DNA from 2 places in the Micromonospora sp. CA-248089 genome. Region 2 is predicted to be linked to the other one. Evidence: riboswitches for the same ligand, from Rfam matches in the RefSeq annotation. Region 2 holds a riboswitch; the other holds the start of a gene.
The links. Region 2 has a riboswitch for thiamine pyrophosphate ahead of ACQP26_RS23460 (ECF transporter S component). Riboswitches for the same ligand answer to the same signal wherever they lie in the genome.
Positions count from the first base shown of each region.

Region 1 (10,523 bases), 710 kb from region 2:
GATCTTGTACGCGATCACGCCCGCCTTCACGTCGTCGCGGTCGGGCAGCCCGAGGTGCTCCTTCGGGGTGACGTAGCAGAGCATCGCGGTGCCGAACATGCCGATCATCGCCGCGCCGATCGCGGAGGTGATGTGGTCGTACGCGGGCGCGACGTCGGTGGTCAGCGGCCCGAGCGTGTAGAACGGCGCTTCGTGGCACCACTCCTGCTGGAGGTCCACGTTCTCCTTGATCTTGTGCATCGGCACGTGCCCGGGGCCCTCGATCATCACCTGGACGTCGTACTCCCAGGCGACCTTCGTCAGCTCGCCGAGCGTGCGCAGCTCGGCGAACTGCGCCTCGTCGTTGGCGTCGGCGATGGAGCCGGGGCGCAGGCCGTCGCCGAGGGAGAACGTCACGTCGTACTTCGCGAGCAGCGAACACAGCTCCCGAAAGTTCGTGTAGAGGAAGTTCTCCTCGTGGTGCGCCAGGCACCAGGCCGCCATGATCGAGCCGCCCCGGGACACGATGCCCGTCACCCGGTCCACTGCCAGCGGCACGTACGGCAGCAGCACCCCGGCGTGCACGGTCATGTAGTCGACGCCCTGCTCCGCCTGCTCGATCACGGTCTCGCGGAACACCTCCCAGCTCAGCTTCACCGGGTCGCCGCCGACCTTCTCCAGCGCCTGGTAGATCGGCACCGTGCCGATCGGCACCGGCGCGTTCCGCACGATCGCCTCGCGGGTCTCGTGGATGCGCTTGCCGGTGGACAGGTCCATCACGGTGTCCGCGCCCCACCGGGTCGCCCAGGTCAGCTTCTCCACCTCCTCGCCCACCGACGAGGTGACAGCCGAGGTGCCGATGTTGGCGTTGACCTTCACCAGGAACGCCTTGCCGATGATGGCCGGCTCGCACTCCGGGTGGTTCACGTTCAGCGGCAGCACGGCCCGGCCGGCCGCGATCTCGTCCCGCACGAACTCCGGCGACACCGACTCCCGGATCGCCACGAACTCCATCTCCGGCGTGACGATCCCGGCCCGGGCGTACGCGAGCTGGGTCGGACGGGTTCCGGCCAGCGGCGTGCCGGCACCGCGCACCGGAGCCACGTCGCCGCGCTCGGCGATCCACGGCCCGCGCAGTGCGGGTAGCCCCACCTCCGGGTCGGAGCCGGGACCGGAGGTGTCGTAGAGCCGTACCGGTGGGTTGTCCCCGGTCAGCGTCACCTCGGCGAACGGCACCCGGATGTCCGGGCGTGAGCCTTCCACGTACACCTTGCGACGTGCCTGCATGCCAGCCTCCCTGTCGCTCATGCGGACCAGCCGAAGTGGTCCAGCGGGCCGCGTCCCGCGCCCAGCTCCCAGGTCCGCGCGCCGGTCAGCGCGCGGGTGACGTACTCCTTGGCGGCCGCCACCGCGACCGGCACCGCGTCGCCCGCGGCGAGCCGGACCGCGACGGCGGCCGAGAACGAACAGCCGGTGCCGTGGTTGTGCCGGGTGTCCACCCGGGGCGCGCGCAGCAGCCGCGTCGTTCCGCCGCCGGCGAGCACGTCCACCGACTCGCCGTCGGCGTCCACGTCGCCGCCGGTCACCACCACGAACGCCGGTCCGCGCGCCGCGAGCGCCTCGGCCGCCGCGACCATTTCCTCGACCGTGCCCACCGGGCCTCCGGTGAGGGCCGCGGCCTCCGCGCAGTTCGGCGTCGCCACCTCCGCGTACGGCAGCAGCCGCTCGACCGCCTCCACCACGCCGAGCCGGTGCCCGCTCGTGGCGACCAGCACCGGGTCGACGACCAGGTGCGGCAGCCGCCCGGCCCGGGCCGCCTCGGCCACCGCGTCGGCGACGGCGGGGGTGCCGAGCATGCCGCTCTTCACGGCGCGCACGTCGAAGTCGCCGAGCACGCTGTCCATCTGGTCGCGCACCGTCTGTGGGGGCAGCGGCAGGACGGCGTCCACGCCCCTGGTGCTCTGCGCGGTGACGGCGGTGAGGACTGTCGTGCCGTACGCCCCGAGCGCGGCGAACGTCTTGAGGTCGGCCTGGATGCCCGCTCCTGCTCCGGAGTCGGATCCTGCGACGGTGAGAACTGTTTTCGGCGTCACTGGTCTTCTCCGTTTGTTGCGGTAGGGGGCTGCGGCCGACCGTGCCCACTCCGGGCGGTCAGGCTTGATCCCTGCGTGGTCACGGTCGGCCGCAGCCCTTCTCGTGCGGGCCTTCGTCGGATCGCGCGGGGTGGGTGCGCGTCAAGCGGGTGGCCGCCTCCTGGAAGGCTCTGCCCAGCGTGGTGGCGGTTTCTCTCGGGTCCTTCGCGCGCATGATGGCGCCCAGCACCGCTACTCCTGTTGCGCCTGCCTCTATGCATGCGTGGATCTGGGCCGGGGTTTCGATGCCGCCCAGGGCGAGCACCGGAACCGGGCTGGCTTTCGCCAGCTCACTCAATCCGTCCGGTCGCAACGCCGGGCCGTAGCCGGGCTTTGTCTTTGTCTCGTAGACCGGGGACACTGTTGCGTAGTGCTCGGTGGTGAGGCGGGCCAGCTCGGCGGTGTCGTGACAGGAGCGGCCGACGAGTCCGACGGCGGGCGGCGGGTACGGGCCGGCGGCGGGCAGGTGCACCGCGTCCCCGTCGAGCGGATCGGGTCCGGCCACGATCAGCGTGCCGCCCGCGTCGGCGAGGATCGCGCGCAGGTCGGCGGCGAGCGCGAGGCGCTCGGCGCGCGGCAGGTCCTTCTCCCGCAGCACCACCCACCGCACTCCCCCACCCACGGCCCGCGCCACCACGTCGACGAGCGCCCGTCGAGCGACCCGCCGATCGGTCAGCAGCACGATGCCGCTCGGCCCGCCCTGGATCTTGGTACGCGGCCGCCCCTCGAAGGGCGCATCCGTACCAAGATCCGCTAGGCGTGAGGCGGTCACAGGTCGGGCCGTCCCTCATCCGGGGTGGACGCGAGGGCGTGGAAGCGGCGGGCGATGCGGCCCGCGCCGTACGCCAGACGCCCGGCCTCGACCGCGTAGCGCATCGCCGTGGCCATCGCCACCGGGTCGGCGGCCCGGGTCACGGCGCTCGCCAGCAGCACCGCGTCGCAGCCCAGCTCCATCGCGAGCGCCGCATCCGAGGCGGTGCCGATGCCCGCGTCGAGCACCACCGGCACGTCGACGGCCTGCCGGATCAGCCGGATGTGATGCGGGTTGCCGATGCCCAGCCCGGAACCGATCGGCGACCCGGCCGGCATCACCGCCGCGCAGCCCACGTCGGCCAGCCGCCGCGCCAGCACCGGATCGTCCGACGTGTACGGCAGCACTGTGAACCCGTCCGCCACCAGATCCTCGGCGGCGCGCAGCAGCTCCACCCCGTCGGGAAGGAGCGTGCGCTCGTCACCGATCACCTCCAGCTTCACCCAGTCGGTGTCGAACGCCTCCCGCGCCAGGTGCGCCGTCTTCACCGCCTCCACAGCGGTCCGGCAGCCGGCCGTGTTCGGCAGCAGCCGTACGCCGCACCGCTCCACCAGGTCGAGCAGGCCACCCGACCCGCCGGGTGTGGTGTCCACCCGACGCAGCGCCAGCGTCACCAGCTCGGTGCCGGACGCCCGGATCGCCTGCTCCAGCACGTGCAGGTTGGCCGCGCCACCGGTACCGAGGACGAGCCGCGAGCCGAACGTGACCCCGCCGATCTCCAACGTGGACACCTGCTCACCCGCCCTGGGTGGCGCTGAGGACCTCGACCCGGTCGCCGTCGCGCAGCACGCTCTCCGGCCAGCCGCCGCGCGGCACCACCTCGCCGTTCACCGCCACCGCGAGCCCGCGCTCCCGGTCGGTGACGGTGCGGACCACCTCGGCGACGGTGACGCCGTCGGGCAGCGTCCGGCCCGTGCCGTTGACGATCAGTTCCACGTGCGCTCCTTCCCGAAGCGATCCGGGGTGAAGGGGGCGAGCGCGGAATCCGGCTCGCCGGTGACGATCAGCTCGGTGACCAGGTCGGCGGTGACCGGGGTGAGCACGATGCCGTGCCGGTGGTGCCCGGTCGCCGCGGCCACGCCCGGCCGCCCCGGCAGCGGCCCGATGATCGGCGCGTTGTCCGGCGTACCGGGGCGCAGCCCCGCGACGGCCTCCACGAGCTCGTACTCGACCAGTTCCGGCACCAGCTCCGCGGCGGCGCGCAGCAGCGTCAGCACGCCACCGGCGGTGACAGCGGTGTCCGCGCGCTCCTCGACCGTCGCCCCGACCACGACCTCACCGCTGTCCCGGGGCACCAGGTAGACCGACTCGCTGTCCGCGTACCCCCGGATCACGTGCCGGAAGCCCGGCGGACCGTCACCGGGTGCGCGGAGCCGCAGCACCTGGCCCTTGACCGGCCGGACCGGCAGGCCGGTCAGCGCCGCCGCGCCGCAGCCCGCCGCGACCACAGTGACCCGCGCGTCCACCTCGGACAACGCGCCGACGCGGGCCGGACGCAGCTCCACACCGGCGCGTTCGGCGGCCGTGCGCAGCGCGGCGACCAGCCGCCGCGGGTCGACCTGATGGTCGCCGGGCGCGACAGCGCCGCCGCGCACGCGCGGCGCCAGCGCCGGTTCGCGGCCGCGCAGCTCCGAGGGGCGCAACGGCGTGATCGGCAGTCCCAACCCCTGCTGGTACGACCACAGCCGTTTCGCCTCGGCCAGGTCGTCGGCGGTGAGCCCGACGACGAGCGTGCCCTCGGTGGAGTAGCCGATGTCGACGCCGCTCGCCTCGGTCAGCTCGGCGGCGAAGCCGGGCCAGCGGGCGGCGGACTCGACGAGAAGCGCGGTGAGTTCGTGCTCACCGAAGTACGCCTCGGCGACCGGCGACAGCATCCCGGCGGCCACCGACGACGCGCCCGACCCGGGCCGGTCGTCGTGCACCACCACGCGCAGTCCGCGCTGCGCGCACCGCCACGCGATCGCCCACCCGATCGGCCCGCCCCCCACCACCGCCACCTCGGTAAGGAAGGGCCCCCTGTTAACGCCTCCGGTAGAGCAAGGGTCCCTTGTTAACACGTCAGCGCCCGCATCAGCTCGGCGGTGGCGTGCGCCGGATCGGCAGCAGCGCTGAGCGCGCCGACCACCGCCACCCCGTACGCACCGGCCGCCCGCAACGCCGGCACGGTCGCGGCGGTCACCCCGCCGATCGCGATCACCGGCACGGACACCGCCGTCGCCACCGCGCGTATCCCCTCGGGGCCGATCGGTTCCGGCAGGCCGGACTTGGTGGTGGTGACATGGCACGGGCCCACGCCCAGGTAGGTGGCCCCGGCGTCCACTGCGGCACGGGCGGTCACCGGCTCGCGGGCGGTCGCGCCGAGCACCGCGTCCGGGCCGAGCACCCGGCGCGCGGCGGGCACCGGCAGGTCGTCCGCGCCGACATGGCCCCCGGCCGCGCCCACCGCGAGCGCCACGTGCAACCGGTCGTTGACCAGGCACCGCGCCCCATACGCCCGGCAGGCGTCGACCACCAGCCGGGCCAGCTCGTACGCCTCCCGGTCGGTCGCGTCGTCCTCCACGCGCACCTGCACGACGAGGTCGGCGCCGGCTACCGGCAGGGCGGCGCGCAGCACGGCGAGCGGGTCACGCCCCGGCCGGGTGTCGGTGATGAGATGCAGTCGTCCCAGGGACAGCACGGCAACGCTCCTCCCTGCGCCGGCATTACCCGGATCAGGTTCGACGGTCGGGGGCTCCCAGCCCCCCTCTCAGCCCGGTCCGCACCGGGCTCCCGTGGGTCACTTGCGGCCTACCGTACGACGCCTCCCGCCCGTACGGAAGCCCGGGAGAGGTTTTTCCCAGGAACCAGCCGTCCGCCGGATCGGGGCAGTGGGTGACCGTCTCGTCACGACACGCTGCTGGGATGTCCGTTCCCGCCCGTGTCCCGCGCCGCCTGGCGACCCTGCCGTTCCGGGGCGGCCGCGCCGTGTCCGAAGGGCTGCTCACCTGGACGATGCTGCGCGGGCCGACGTGGATCCGCCTGCTCCCGGACGTGTACGTGCATCGGGACGGACACCGCGCCGACGACCACCGGATGTGGTGCGAGGCGGTGGCGTTGCGCCTGCCGCCGGTTGCCGTGCTGGCAGGAAGCAGCGCCGCCTGGTTGTTCGGCGCGGACGTGCTCCCCCGCGACGCGCCGGTCACCGTGCTGCTGCCGACCGCTGCTCGACTACGACCGCACCCACGGTTGCGGGTGGTCCGGTCGCCCCTGCCGGAGCGGGACCGCACCTTCTTCGGCGGGCTGCCGGTCACCACCCCGCTGCGTACCGCGTTCGACCTGGGCCGGCAGGGCTCACTCGCCGAGGCGCTGGTCGCCGTCGACGCGCTGCTGCGTCGCCGGGTCGTGAAGCTGCCCGCACTGCGGGCCTACGCCGCCGACCGGTCGGGCTGGCCGGGCGCTCCGCTGCTGCGCGAGGTACTGGCGATGGCCGAGCCGTTGAGCGAGTCTCCGATGGAGACGCGACTGCGGCTGCTCCTCCTCGACGCCGGTCTCGGCCCGCTCACCGCCCAGCACGAGGTGCGCGCCGGCGGACGCTTCGTGGCCCGGGTGGACCTGGCCTGGCCGGCTCTCCGCCTCGCGGTCGAGTACGACGGCGACCACCACCGGGAACGGGCTCACTTCCGGCGGGACGTGGCGCGACTGAACGCGCTCCGCGCGGCCGGGTGGGTCGTGCTCCGGTTCACCGCCGACGACGTGCTACGCCGTCCCGCCGCCACAGTCGCCCTGGTACGCCAGGCCCTGGCCGAACGTCGCGCCACCGCAGCAAACCACTGACCCGCACCCCGCCGCCCGCCGCGCCCGCGCCCGCGCCCGCGCCCGCCGCACCCTGCCACGCCTCTGGTCCGCACCCCCGCCGCGCCCGCAGCCCGCAGCCCGCAGCCCGCAGCCCGCAGCCCGCAGCTACGAGTCTCGCCCCGCCGCGCGCCGGCCCGGCCACCGCCACCCGGCGCCTGACCCGTGGTGCCTGACCTGGCCCGAGCCGAGCCAGGCTGGGCCGAGCCGAGCCGAGCCGGGCCGAGCCGAGCCGAGCCGGGCCGAGCCGGGCTGGGCCGAGCCGGGCCGGGCCGGGCCGAGCCGAGCCGAGCCGAGCCGAGCCGGGCCGCCCGAGACACCACGGGCGTCAGGAGGCCGCCGCAGACACCTATGGCGTTCCACTCGCGACTGAATCTGGCGACGAGTGGAACGCCATGGGTGTCTCAAGGCCCTTTTGACACCCATACCGTTCCAGCCATCGTGAGCGCTGCCTGCGAGTGGAACGCCATGGGTGCCTCCGCGCGCGGGCGGGGCCCGGTGGGCGCACCCCGCCGCGCGGAGCAAGCCCCGACGGTTGCACGCCGACGAGCGGGCGCACCTGCGATGGCGGGCGGACCGAACACCTGTGGACCGAAGGCGCGGACGGACACCACGCGCGGACGGGCCGCGCGGACGGGCCGATCGAGCGAGCTGGCCCCACGCACGGGCAGGCCCGACGCACGGGCGGGACGCACGGGCGGGACCCAAGCGCGAGCGGACCAACGCGCGGACAGGATGCACGGGCGGGATCCGACGCGCGGGCGGACCGAACGCGAGCGCACGGGCGGACCTAAGCGCGGGCGGACCCAACGCGCGGGCACACGGGCGGACCTAAGCGCGGGCGGGCCCAACGCACGGACCGGACGCACGGGCGGACGGACCCGAGCGCGAGCGGACCCAACGCGCGGACCGGACGCACGGGCGGGGCCCGAGCGCGAGCGGACCCAACGCTCGGGCGCACGGGCGGACCCGACGCGCGGGCGGGCGCGTCGGCACCGGCGGGGACGGTCAGAGGATGGCGTCCAAGGCGTCCAGGTCATCGTCGCTGGGCTGCCACGTCCCCGCTTCGGCGTTCGCCTTCACCTGCTCGGCAGTGGTCGCGCCGGCGATCACGGACGTCACGGCGGGACGGGCCGCCAGGCCGCCGATGGCCACCTGGAGCATGCTGATCCCGCGCTCTGCCGCGTACGCCTCGATCGCCTCGATGACGTCCCAGCGCGCGGCGGCCAGCCGCTCGGCGTACCGGCCGCCACCGGCGAGGCGGCTGCCCTCCGGGGGTGCCTCGCCACGCTTGTACTTGCCGGTGAGCAGCCCGTTGGCGAGCGGGAAGAACGGCAGCATGCCGAGGCCGAACCGCTCGCAGGCCGGGATCACCTCGTCCTCCACCCCGCGCTCCACCAGCGAGTAGTGGTTCTGCGCGGAGATGAACCGGGTACGGCCCTGCGACGACGCGGTCCAGTCGGCGTCGGCGATCTGCCACCCGGCGAAGTTGGAGTTGCCCAGGTAGCGCACCTTGCCGGCGGTCACCAGGTCGTCCAGCGCGGCGAGCGTCTCGTCGATCGGGGTGCCCGGGTCGGGCTCGTGCATCTGGTACAGGTCGATGTGGTCGGTGCCGAGCCGGCGCAGCGACGCCTCGACGGCGCGGGCGATGTAGCGGCGGGCGCCCCGGGCGCCGTGGTCGGGCCCGTTCGCGCCGTGCATGTCCATGCCGAACTTGGTGGCCACCACCACGTCGTCGCGGCGCCCCTTGAGCGCCTGGCCGAGCAGTTCCTCGGAGGCGCCCTGCGGCTCGCCGTAGATGTCGGCGGTGTCGAAGAAGTTGATCCCGGCGTCGAGCGCGGCGTCCACCACCGCGCGGGTGCCGTCGAGGTCGAGTTTGCGGCCGAAGTTGTTGCAGCCGATACCGACCACGGACACCACGAGCCCGGAGTCGCCCAGCCGGCGATAGGTCATCTCACTCACGAGATCCACCCTATGCCCGCTGCCCGGGGGTCACCCGGGCAGCGGGAGCACCTCGGCGGCCAGCGTCCGGGCAGTGGCGATCGTCGCCGCCAGCTCGGACGGGGTACGCCCCACCGCGCCCAGCAGTGCCTGCGCCCGCTCGGCGAAGTGCGGCGGCGTACCCGGCAGGCGCCCGGCGGAGGCGATCATGCCCTTCTCGTTGACAAGCCATCGTCCGGCGCGGCCGTGCAGCGCGTGGACCAGCACCCCGACCACCCGGAACAGGCAGCCGGCCACGTAGCCGGCGTCGCCCCCGGCCGCGCCCTTCGCGGCGCCGTCGAGCAGCAGCCCGGTCTCCCAGCCGGCCGCGACCAGCGCGGCGCCGAGCGCGGGCGGGTAGTCGACGGTCTCGGCCCGCAGCGCGGTCAGCTCGCCGGTCGGGTCGCCGAGCACCCGTCCGAGCGCCACCTCCCCGGCGTACGCGTGCGAGTAGAAGCCGAGCGGGTGCCCGGCCTGCACCTCGACCGTGTAGCGGCCGGCCCGGCAGTCCGCCCAGACCCGGTGCACGCGGTCCAGGTCGCGGTAGATCCAGTCCACCGCGACCCCGCCGACGCGCAGCCAGCCGCCCCCGTCGACCCACGGTCCCCAGCCGCCCGGGACGGTGAGGTCCACCGGCCCGTCGGCGATCGAGGCGGCCACCGCGCGCAGCCCGGCCAGGTCCGGCGTACCCCGGTAGTAGAGGCCCAGGTCCCAGTCGGAGTCGGGCCGGTGGTCGCCGCGGGCGCGGCTGCCGCCGAGCGCCACCGCGACCACGCCGTCCACCGCGCACAGCCGGTCGGCCAGGTCCCGGTCGATCACCCGACGTCCCAGACCGGCTCCGGCGTCTCCACCACGTCGCCGTCGCCGCGGAACAACACGAACCGGTCGAAGGTACGGGTGAACCACCTGTCGTGGGTCACCGCGACCACAGTCCCCTCGAACGCGGTCAGCCCGGCTTCCAGCGCCTCGGCGGAGGCCAGGTCGAGGTTGTCGGTGGGCTCGTCGAGCAGCAGCAGCGTCGCCCCGGACAGCTCCAGCAGCAGCACCAGGAACCGGGCCTGCTGCCCGCCGGAGAGCGTGCCGAACCGCTGGTCGCCCTGACCGGCCAGCTCGTACCGGGACAGCGCCGCCATGGCCGCGTGCCGGTCCATGCCGGCGCGGTGGTCGTCGCCGCGCCACAGCACCTCGACGAGTGTCTTGGCCATCAGTTCCGGCCGGTCGTGGGTCTGCGAGAAGTGCCCGGGTCGCACGCGCGCGCCGAGCCGGACCACGCCGCCGTGGGCGACCGGTGCGAGCGCGCCGGTACCGTCGACGGGGGTGTTGCCCGGCTCCGGGTCGGTGCCGCCCCGCGCCAGCAGGCGCAGGAAGTGCGACTTGCCGGTGCCGTTCGCGCCGAGCACCGCGACCCGGTCGCCGTACCAGAGTTCCAGGTCGAACGGATACGTCAGGCCGTCGAGCTCCAGCTGCTCGGCGATGACCGCGCGCTTGCCGGTCCGCCCGCCGGTCAGACGCATCCGGATGTCCTGGTCCTTCGGGGGTACGGGCGGCGGCCCGGCCTCCTCGAACTTGCGCAACCGGGTCTGCGCGGCCTGGTAGCGGGAGGCCATCCCGTCGTTGTACGCGGCCTTCTGCTTGTACATCAGCATCAGCTCACGCAGCTTCTGGTGCTCCTCGTCCCAGCGTTTGCGCAGCTCGTCGAGGCGGGCGTGGCGGGCCACCCGGGCTTCGTGCCAGCTCGCGAAGCCGCCCGGGTGCACCCAGGCGCTGCCGCCCTCCACCGCGACGACCCG
Region 1 covers NZ_CP192016.1:5,720,573-5,731,095, forward strand. The annotation lists gene thiC (phosphomethylpyrimidine synthase ThiC) at 1-1,266, opposite strand, end outside; gene thiD (bifunctional hydroxymethylpyrimidine kinase/phosphomethylpyrimidine kinase) at 1,284-2,072, opposite strand; gene ACQP26_RS26720 (thiamine phosphate synthase) at 2,152-2,817, opposite strand; gene ACQP26_RS26725 (thiazole synthase) at 2,880-3,653, opposite strand; gene thiS (sulfur carrier protein ThiS) at 3,658-3,858, opposite strand; gene thiO (glycine oxidase ThiO) at 3,849-4,979, opposite strand; gene thiE (thiamine phosphate synthase) at 4,973-5,599, opposite strand; TPP riboswitch at 5,594-5,705, opposite strand; gene ACQP26_RS26745 (DUF559 domain-containing protein) at 5,824-6,735, shown strand; gene ACQP26_RS26750 (aldo/keto reductase) at 7,762-8,724, opposite strand; gene ACQP26_RS26755 (nucleotidyltransferase family protein) at 8,746-9,552, opposite strand; gene ACQP26_RS26760 (ABC-F family ATP-binding cassette domain-containing protein) at 9,549-10,523, opposite strand, start outside.
Region 1: it holds a riboswitch for thiamine pyrophosphate, as region 2 does, so the genes downstream of both, thiE (thiamine phosphate synthase) here and ACQP26_RS23460 (ECF transporter S component) in region 2, are expected to answer to the same signal.

Region 2 (10,523 bases):
AGCAGGCCGCCCAGGAGCAGCGCCAGTGTGGACTTGCCGGCCCCGTTGGGGCCGAGGACGGCGAGCGCCTCGCCGGCGCGTACCCGAAGATCGGTGGGGTTCAGCCGGGGCGGGAGGCCGAGCCGCTCCGCGGTGAGCAGCACGTCGCCGGGCGGCGTGGTGGCGTGCCGGGGTGGCGCGACGTGGCCGGGTACCCAGACCCCGGCGGCGGCCAGCGCGTCGCCGTGCGCGGCGAAGACCGCCTCGGGCGGCCCGTCGGCGCGGACGCCGCCGCCGGGTTCCAGCACCACGACGCGGTCGACCAGCGGCAGCGCCTCGGTGACCCGGTGCTCGACCAGGATCATCGTGGTGTCCGGGTCGAGCGCGTTCGCGACGGCCCGGCGGATCAGGCCGGCGCCGGCCGGGTCGAGGTTGGCGGTGGGCTCGTCGAGCAGCAGCAGCCCGGGGCGCAGCGCGAGCGTGCCGGCCAGGGCCAGCCGCTGCTGCTCCCCGCCGCTGAGCGCGGCGGTCGGGCGGTCCCGGGGGTACGGGAAGCCGACCCGGTGCAGCGCCTCGTCGACGCGGGACCAGATCTCGCCGGCCGGTACGCCCCGGTTCTCCAGCCCGAACGCCACGTCGTCGCCGGAGCGGGCCATGACGAGCTGGGTCTGCGGGTCCTGGAACAGGATGCCGACGCGCTCACGCGCCTTGCGCGGGTCCAGCCCGTCGATCTCGACGGTGCCCTCATGCTCGCCGGAGTCCTCCGGCAGCAGCCCGGCCAGCGCCGCCAGCAACGTGCTCTTACCGGCCCCGGAGGGCCCGAGCAGCAGCACCCGCTCGCCGCTCTCCACACGCAGATCCACTCCGCGCAGAGCCCAGCGCTTGCGTCCTCCGTGCCGCCACCCGAACCCCCGCAGCACCACAGCGCTCACCGCCCACCCGCCCCCTTTCCTCCGTCGATCATGAGGTTGACGGCGATGACGGGTGCCGAAACGGCCGCCAACTTCATGATCAACACGATGGGGGCGTCAGACCAGGGCGCGGTCACGGCCGGCGGGGAAGCGGTCCAGCACGCCGGTGTTCGCCAGCGCGCGGGTGAGGGCCACCGCACCCAGGCCGGCCACCAGCAAGCAGCTGAGCACACCGAACGCGATGTACGGCAGCCGGAACGTCGTCCAACTCGTGTCCGGGTACCAGTACAGGGCGTCGAACAGCGTGGCGAAGAGGCCGCCGCACGCGCCGGCGAGCGCCGCCGTGAGCGGCCGGTAGAGGCGGTACCGGGTGGCAGCGAAGACCGCCTCGACGCCCAGGCCCTGCACCGCGCCCTGGAGGATCGCCATCGCCCCGTACGGGGAGCCGAGCAGCACCGAGACCGCCGAGGCGACCGTCTCGGTGAGCAGTGCCGCTCCCGGCTTGCGGACGATCAGCGCGCTCAGGACGGCCGGGATGAGCCAGACGCCGTACATGACCGACTGGAGCGGGGCGAAGAAGGCGAACGGCCCGTCGCTGCCCTTCCAGAGGATGTTCCAGAGCTGGAACACGACGCCGAAGGTGACGGCGATGACCGAGGCGACGACGATGTCGACGGTACGCCAGCGGTTGCTGTCGGTACGGTTCACGATTGGCTCCCAGTTCGTCGAGGTGAACCAGGAGAAGACGCACGCCGCGCCCGGTGGTCACCGGACGGCGACGCGGCTGGAGGTCGACCGAACTCCCTGCGCTGGCATTACCCAGATCAGGTTCGAGGGTCTGCGGGCACCGGCCCGCACTCTCAGCGCTGTGCGCTCCCCTGTCGGATGTGAAGTTGTCTCGTCGCAGACGCTAGCACCGACCACGGCCCGGGGCCCAGCAGGGCGAGTGTCGGTATGGTGGCGATCATGCTGGTGGATGCGCGGGGACTGACGTTCGAGGTACGCGCCGGCGGCCCCGAGGGCGGCGATCCCGTCCTGCTGCTGCACGGCTTCCCGCAGCACTCCGGCGAGTGGGACGCGGTCACGCCCGCGCTGCATGCCGCCGGGCTGCGCACGTACGCGCTCGACCAGCGCGGCTACTCGCCCGGCGCGCGTCCGGCCGACGTCGGGGCGTACCGGATTCCGGAGCTGGTGGCCGACGCGGCGGCCGTGCTCGACGCGCTCGGGGTGACCCGCGCCCACGTGGTCGGCCACGACTGGGGCGCGATCGTGGCGTGGGGCCTGGCGGCGGCGCACCCGGACCGGGTGCGGACGCTGACCGCGGTGTCGGTGCCGCATCCGGCGGCGATGGGCCACGCGCTCGCCACCGACCCCCGGCAGAAGGTCAAGTCCGCCTACATCGCGTTGTTCCGCAAGCCCGGTACGGCGGAGAAGGTGCTGCTGGCGTGGAACGGCGCCACGCTGCGCAAGCTGCTGAGCGGCGTGGGCGACGCCGGTACGGTGGCGCGCTACGCCGAGCCGATGCGCGAGCCGGGCGCCTTGACGGCGGCGCTGAACTGGTATCGCGCGATGACCGGGGCGGACATGAAGGCGGTCGCCCCGGTCGGGGTGCCGACCACGTTCGTCTGGAGCGACAAGGACGTGGCGATCGGCCGGACGGCCGCGCAGGCGTGCGCCGCGCGCGTCACCGGTGACTACCGGTTCGTGACGCTGTCCGGCGTCAGCCACTGGATTCCGGACGAGGCGCCCGGCCCGCTGGCCGAGGCGATCCTCGCCCGGTGCACGGGAACGGAGGAGGCATGACGGTGAGCGCCGACGCGTACCTGGCGGTGGTGACCGAGACGATCGCCCGGGTGGCCGCCGCGCAGCGGCAGAACGTGGCCGACGCGGCCGACCTGATCGCGGCCGCGCTGCGCGCCGACGGTGTGGTGCACGCGTTCGGCACCGGGCACTCCGAGGCGCTGGCCATGGAGATCGCCGGGCGGGCCGGCGGCCTGGTGCCCACCAACCGGATCGCGTTGCGGGACCTGGTGCTGATCGGCGGCGACCCGGCCGACGTGCTCGGCCCGAAGCTGGAACGCGATCCGGCCGTGGCGCACCGCCTCTACGAGCTGGCGCCGATCCGGCCGCAGGACGTGTTCGTGCTGGCCTCGAACTCGGGCGTGAACGGGGCGATGGTCGAGTTCGCGTCCATCGTGAAGGAACGCGGGCACGGCCTGGTGGCGATCACCTCGGCGCAGCACTCGGCCCGGATGACCTCGCGGCACCCGTCCGGCCGCAAGCTCGCCGACTTCGCCGACGTGGTGCTGGACAACGGAGCCCCGTACGGCGACGCGACGTTGCCGCTTCCGGGTGGCGGCGCGGTCGGCGCGGTCTCCTCGATCACCGCGGCGCTGCTCGCGCAGCAGATCGTCACCGAGGTGGTGGCCCGGCTGGTCGCGGCGGGGCAGCGCCCGCCGGTCTACCTGTCCGCGAACATCACCGGCGGCGACGAGCACAACGCCGAGCTGGAGGCACGGTACGCGGGCCGGATCCGCAGGGGTTCCTGAACCGGTTTCGTGATCGCCCGTACGGGGCACAGGCGGTGCTGCCGGGGGGCGTTCACCCGCCGGCCGTGCCGTCTCCCGGGGAGGTCCGCGAGTGTCCAAGGAATCCGAGAAGCAGCGCTGGCAGCGCAACTTCGCCGATCTGTTGCAGGAGCTGCGGGTCGCGCAGACAGGCGTGCAGATCCTCTTCGCCTTCCTGCTGACGCTGCCGTTCAGCAACGGGTTCGGCCGGACCACGGAGTTCCAGCGCGACGTCTACATCCTGGCGCTGCTGACCGCCGCCGCGTCCGCCGCGATGATCATCTCTCCGGTCGCGTTCCACCGGGCGTTGTTCCGGCAGGGCCGCAAGCCGGAGCTGGTCCGGTTCGCCCACCGGATGGCCACCGGCGGCCTGTTCTTCATGCTGATCGCGATGGTCAGCTCGGTCCTGCTGGTCACCGACTTCGTGCTGGATCGGCCGATCGCGTTCCTGCTCAGCGCGCTCACCGGCCTGTGGTTCCTGACCTTCTGGGCGATCCTGCCGTTCAGCCGGCGCAACTGGGGTGAGGACGACATCGACGACGAGGACGACAGCCCGCAGTCGCTGACCGACTGACGGTCCGCCAAATCGGACGTGCACGCAACGCTACCCCTGGGTAACACCCGGGGGTAGCGTCGTTTTCGTCGCACGCGTCGACGCAGCCGGACCGACGAGGAGGCAGCCGTGACCACGACACAGAACAGCCGGCCCGAGTCACCCGACGGTGCGGGGCCGCTTCCCACCGAGGCGGGCCAGGTCTCCGAGAAGGAGGCCCGCCAGGTCGCCGAGGCGGCCCGCGAGTCGGCCTGGGACCGGCCCAGCTTCGGCAAGGAACTGTTCCTCGGCCGCTTCCGGCTCGACCTGATCGACCCGTGGCCCCGCCCCGACCCGGCCGAGGTGGCCCGCGCGGACGAGTTCCTCGGCGCGCTGCGCGCGTATCTGACGTCCGAGGTGGACGGTGAGGCGATCGAGCGGGAGGCGCGCATCCCCGACGAGGTGTTCCACGGCCTGGCCGGGCTCGGCACGTTCGGCATGAAGATCGACCGGAAGTACGGCGGGCTGGGACTGAGCAACCTGCACTACTGCCGGGCGCTGATGCTCGTCGGCTCGGTGAACCCGGCGGTCAGCGCGCTGCTCTCCGCGCACCAGTCGATCGGCGTGCCGCAGCCGCTGAAGATGTTCGGCACACCCGAGCAGAAGGAACGGTTCCTGCCCCGGCTCGCGGCCGGTGAGGTCTCCGCGTTCCTGCTCACCGAGCCGGACGTCGGCTCCGACCCGGCCCGGCTCGCCACCACCGCCGAGCCGACGGCGGACGGCACCGGCTACCGGCTCAACGGGGTGAAGCTCTGGGCCACGAACGGCACGCTCGCCACGCTGCTGGTGGTGATGGCCCGGGTACCGGCGGCCGAGGGGCGGCGCGGCGGCATCACCGCGTTCGTGGTGGAGGGCGACAGCGACGGCATCACCGTGGAGCGGCGCAACTCCTTCGTCGGGCTGCGCGGCCTGGAGAACAGCCTCACCCGGTTCCACGACGTGTTCGTGCCGAAGGAGAACGTGATCGGCGGGGAGGGCAAGGGCCTGAAGATCGCGCTGACCACGTTGAACACCGGGCGGCTCTCGCTGCCGGCCATGTGTGTCGGCGCCGGCAAGTGGGCGCTCAACGTGGCCCGGGAGTGGGCGGCGGACCGGGTCCAGTGGGGCCGGCCGGTGGGTGAGCACGAGGCGGTGGCGAAGAAGCTGTCCTTCATCGCCGCCACCACGTACGGCATGGAGTCGATGCTCGACCTGTCCTGCATGCTCGCCGACGACGACCGCAACGACATCCGGATCGAGGCGGCGCTGGTCAAGCTCTACGCCAGCGAGATGGCCTGGCGGATCGCCGACGAGCTGGTCCAGATCCGCGGTGGCCGCGGCTACGAGACGGCCGACTCGCTCGCCGCCCGGGGAGAACGACCGGCCGCCGTCGAGCAGCTCCTGCGCGACCTGCGGATCAACCGGATCTTCGAGGGTTCCACCGAGATCATGCACCTGCTGATCGCCCGCGAGGCGGTCGACGCGCACCTGTCCGTGGCGGGCGACATCATCGACCCGGACGCCGGTCTGGGCCGCAAGGCCAAGGCGGGCGCGCGGGCCGGCGCCTTCTACGCGAAGTGGCTGCCCACGCTCGCCGTCGGCAAGGGGCAGACGCCCGGGGCGTACCAGGAGTTCGGGCCGCTGGCCGGGCACCTGCGCCACGTCGAGCGGACCTCCCGCAAGCTGGCCCGGTCGACCTTCTACGCGATGTCGCGCTGGCAGGGGAAGATGGAGCGCAAGCAGGCGTTCCTCGGCCGGGTGGTGGACATCGGGGCGGAGCTGTTCGCGATGAGCGCGGTCTGCGTCCGGGCCTACGCCGAGCGCGACGCGCACCCGGAGAACGTCGAGCTGGCCGACCTGTTCTGCCGTCAGGCCCGGCTGCGCGTCGACGAGCTGTTCACCGGCCTGTGGTCGAACACCGACTCGGTCGACGTGGCCGCCGCCAAGCGGATCGTCGCCGGCCGGTACGCCGCACTGGAGGACGGCGTGGTCACGCCGCCGGCCGACCTGCCGTGGGTGGCCCGCTGGGAACCGGGGCCGTCCACCGAGCAGGACGTCCGCCGTCGCATTCCGCCCGCCGGCTGACCGGCGCGCCTCACCGGCCGCCGCGCAGCCCCAGTTCGCGCAGCTCCAGCGCGGCGAGCGCGTCGACGGTCGCGTCGTCGCCGCGCCGCCACGCCTCGGCGACGTCGGGCGCGATCCGGGTCAGCTTCGACAGCGGCTGACCGGCCAGCGCGCGCAGCGCCAGCAGGTCCCGGCCGGCCGGCGCACCGGCCAGCGCCTTCGCCGCGCCGGCCCGGCGCATCCAGCGCAGGCGCAGCGGCAGCCAGCCGAACAGCACCAGGCCGAGCGGGAACACCAGCACCGCGACGGTCAGCCCGAGCGCGAGCTGCCCGACCAGTTCCTGCTGGTCGCGGCCCGCGTCGGCGACCGCGCGGGCGGCGTCGGCGGCCCGGGTGAACGGCGCGGTCAGCTCGTCTCCGACGATCGGCACCCGGCCGACCTTGCCGCCGGCGTCGGCCAGGTTGTCGGCGAGACCACCGCCGGCACCCTCCAGCTTCTGCCCGGGTACGGCGAGCTTCTCGACCACGTCGTGCAGCCACAGCGCGAAGCGGATCGCCGCGTACACCCAGACGACCACGAGCAGGTCGGTGAGGAACTGGCGGACGGCGGTGGGAAAACGGTCGGCGTAGATCTTCACGCCGGACAGCGTCCCACGGCGCGGGCGCGTCGGCACCTGGCCGATTTCGCGCTCAGTGCGACCCTTCGCCGGCGTGACTGACCGCGTCCGCCACGATGTGCGCGACGTGGTCGTCGACCAGCGCGTACGCGATCTCCCGGCCGCGCCGCGACCCGCGTACCACCCCGGCGCCGCGCAGCACCCGCAGGTGCTGGGAGACGAGCGGCTGCGGCGCGCCGAGCTTCTCGACCAGCTCGTGCACGCAGCGCTCGCCCTCGGCCAGCTCGCTGACGATCGCGAGCCGGATCGGGGCCGAGAGCGCGCGCAGCAGGTCACCCGCACCCTCGAAGGCGTCGTACCCGTTCGTGCCGGTCACCCTGTAACGGTAACCAATCCCAGCTGCGCCGGCGGGTAGGGCCTCACCGCAGCAGCACCTCGTGCTCGGCCGGCTCGGGCGGCGGCGTCGCCCGGTCGGCCCGGGTCCTCCGCCGCAGCGCCCGCAGACCGGCCGCCGCGAGCGCGACCAGCAGGAACGAGCCGATCGCCACGAGCACCACCGACGCGCCGGGCGCGGTGTCCGCGGTGGCGGCCACCCACACCCCGGTGCCGGCGGCGAACAGGCCCAGCGCCATGGCCGCCGCCATGGTCGACCGGAAGCCCCGGGTCACCTGCTGCGCGGCGGCCACCGGCACCACCATCAGCGCGCTGATCAGCAGCACCCCGACCGCCCGCATGGCGATGGTCACCGTGACCGCGGTGCCGACCGCGATGACCAGGTTCAGCGTCCGCACCGGCAGGCCGGACACCCGGGCGTACTCCTCGTCGTGGCACACCGCGAACAGCGCCGGGCGCAGCACCAGCATGGTCACCAGCAGCACCGCGCCGAGCACACCGATGGTGATCAGGTCGGTGCGGGAGGTGGTGGTCAGCGACCCGAACAGGTACGCGTTGAGCGACCCGCTGCTGGCGTCGGAGAGCCCGACCAGCATCACGCCACCGGCGATGCCGCCGTAGAACAGCAGCGCCAGCGCGAGGTCGCCGGACGTGCGCCCGTACGCGCGGACCAGCTCGATCACGATCGCGCCGAGCGTCGCGGCGATCACCGCCACCAGCACGGGGGAGCGGTTGAGCAGCAGTCCCGCGCCGACGCCGGTGAGCGCCACGTGCCCGAGCCCGTCGCCGATCAACGCCAGCCGGCGCTGCACCAGGTAGATGCCGAGCGCCGGGGCGGCCAGCCCGATGATCAGCGCGCCGACCAGGGCGCGGAGCATGAAGTCGTACTGGAAGAGGTCCATCTCAGATGCCTGTCCAGAGCCGGGCCGGCTCCTCGTCGCAGTGCGGGTGCACGTGCTCGTGGTCCGGGTCGGCGTGGTGGCCGGCCGGTTCGGGCACCGCGCCGTCGTGGGCGATCCCGCCCTGGTGCACCACCACGGCCCGGCTGATCAGCGGGCGCAGCGGGCCCAGCTCGTGCGCGACGAGCAGCACCGTGCCCCCGCCGTCGCGGAACGTGCGCAGCGCCCCGGCGAACGCCTCCTGGCTGGCCGCGTCCACCCCGGCGGTCGGCTCGTCGAGCACCAGCAGCTCCGGCCCGCCGGCGAGCGCGCGGGCGATCAGGGTGCGCTGCTGCTGGCCGCCGGAGAGCGTCGACACTGGGTCGCCGGCCCGGTCGGCGAGCCCGACCGCGTCCAGCGCCGCCGCCACCGCCTCCCGGTCCGCCCGCCCGGCGGGCCGCAGTACGCCCCGGCGGGCCAGCCGCCCGGACGCCACCACCTCGCCCACGGTGGCGGGCACTCCGCTGCCCGCGCCGAGCCGCTGCGGCACGTACCCGATGCGGTGCCACTGCCGGAAGCGGCGCTGCGGTGTGCCGAACAGGGCGACCGACCCGGCGCCGACCGGCACCAGGCCGAGCGCGGCGCGCACGAGCGTCGACTTGCCGGAGCCGTTGGCGCCGAGCACGGCGACCACCTCGGAAGCGGTCACTGTCAACGAGACGTCACGCAGCACCGGGCGGCCGTCGTAGCCGACGGTGGCGTGCGCGATCTCGATCACCGGTGGGGTCATGAACAGTCCAGAGCGGTTCGCAGGGTCTGCAGGTTGGTGCGCATCGCGGAGAGGTAGTCGCCGTCGGCGGGCGGGCCCTCCAGCGGGTCCAGGACGGCCGTCTTCGCGCCGACCTCACGCGCGATGGTCTCGGCGACCTTCGGGCTGACGAGCGTCTCGAAGAAGATCGTGCCGGCCTGGTGCTTCCGGGCCTCCTCGGCGACCTCGGCGAGCCGCTTCGGGGACGGCTCGGACTCCGGGGTGAGCCCGCTGATGCCGATCTGCTCCAGCTGGTAGCGCTCGGTCAGGTAGCCGAACGCGGTGTGGCTGGTGACGATCTCCCGGCGCTGGCAGGTACGCAGGCCGTCGGCGTACTCGGTGTCGAGCTTCGTCAGCTCGGTACGCAGCGCGCCGGCGCGGGCGGTGTAGTCGGCGGCGTGGTCCGGGTCGGCCTTGCCGAGCCGCTCGGCAAGCTTGTCGCCGATGGTGGCCAGCCGGGTCGGGTCGAGCCAGACGTGCGGGTCCTTGCCGCCGCCCTCCTCGGCGTGCCCGGCCTCGCCCTCGTGGTCGTGGTCGTGGCCACCGGCGGCGGCGTCCCGCAGCGGCGTGACGCCCGCCACGTCGAACGCGCGGGCGCCGCCGTTCTGCTCCACCGCCTCGTCCACCGCCGGCTGGAAGCCGCTGAGGTAGACGACCAGGTCGGCGTCGACCACCTGGCCGACCTGCCGCGGGTTGAGTTCCAGGTCGTGCGGCTCGGCGCCCGGCTTGGTGAGGTTGCTGACCGCTACCGTGTCGCCGCCGATCCGCTCGGCCAGGAACTGGAGCGGGTAGAACGCGGCCACCACGCCGACCTTGCCCGGCTCGCTCGCGGCGCCTGTGCCGTCCCCGCAGGCGGTCAGGCCGGCGGCGGCGAGCAGGGCGGTGGTTGCGGCGGTCAGGATGCGGCGAGGTGCGCGAACGGTCATGGGCTCAACTGTCCGCGACAACGAAAACTATTGTCAAAAACGCATGATTGCATGTCAGCGCAGGTCAGCTCGGCTCTGCTTCCCCGAGTCAGCCGACCATGACCTTCGCCAGCGCCACCGCGATCAACAAGGTGAGCATCACCAGCCGGAGCATCCGGGTCGCCGGGGCCTGCACCGGCCAGGTGACCGACATCAGCCAGACCAACCCGCCGGCCAGCACGAGCAGCAGGACGCCGCCCGCCGGGCCGGGCGCGAAGAGGCCGACAAGCACCACGGCCAGCGTGGCCAGGAACACCGCCGTCGGGTTGAGCCGTGCCAACCGGGACAGCACAGGACTCTGCGTACGCTGCATGCCACAAACTCTACGAGGAGGAACCCCGTGCTGGTCACCAACCGCTTCGTGGTGGAAGCCGAAACGGTGGACGAGTTCACCCGGGCGGCGCACGCCGCACTGGCCGCGCTCGCCGCCCGCCCCGGCTACCTGCGCGGTGAACTGCTGCGGGCGCTCGACGACCCGGCCCACTGGGTCCTGATCACCGAGTGGGAGTCGGTCGGGGCGTACCGGCGGGCACTCGGCGGATTCGACGTCAAGGTCACCGCCGTGCCGTTGCTCGCCCGATCGGTGGACGAGCCGTCCGCGTACGAGACGCTCGCCAGCGCCGCCCCCGACGGGGAGATCGTCGTCGTCGCCAGCGATCGTGCCGCAGGCCCGTACCGCTGAGTGCCGGGGCACTACCCTGGCGCGTATGACCGCTCCCGGACCGGCCGCGCCACCCCCGCCATCCGTTCCGCCCGCGCTGCCGGCGGACC
Region 2 covers NZ_CP192016.1:5,010,567-5,021,089, reverse strand. The annotation lists gene ACQP26_RS23465 (ABC transporter ATP-binding protein) at 1-911, opposite strand, end outside; gene ACQP26_RS23460 (ECF transporter S component) at 1,008-1,598, opposite strand; TPP riboswitch at 1,674-1,780, opposite strand; gene ACQP26_RS23455 (alpha/beta fold hydrolase) at 1,857-2,693, shown strand; gene ACQP26_RS23450 (sugar isomerase domain-containing protein) at 2,690-3,439, shown strand; gene ACQP26_RS23445 (DUF6328 family protein) at 3,531-4,031, shown strand; gene ACQP26_RS23440 (acyl-CoA dehydrogenase family protein) at 4,140-6,113, shown strand; gene ACQP26_RS23435 (hypothetical protein) at 6,124-6,729, opposite strand; gene ACQP26_RS23430 (ArsR/SmtB family transcription factor) at 6,782-7,084, opposite strand; gene ACQP26_RS23425 (metal ABC transporter permease) at 7,128-8,003, opposite strand; gene ACQP26_RS23420 (metal ABC transporter ATP-binding protein) at 8,005-8,769, opposite strand; gene ACQP26_RS23415 (metal ABC transporter substrate-binding protein) at 8,766-9,713, opposite strand; gene ACQP26_RS23410 (DUF6703 family protein) at 9,802-10,065, opposite strand; gene ACQP26_RS23405 (antibiotic biosynthesis monooxygenase family protein) at 10,093-10,434, shown strand.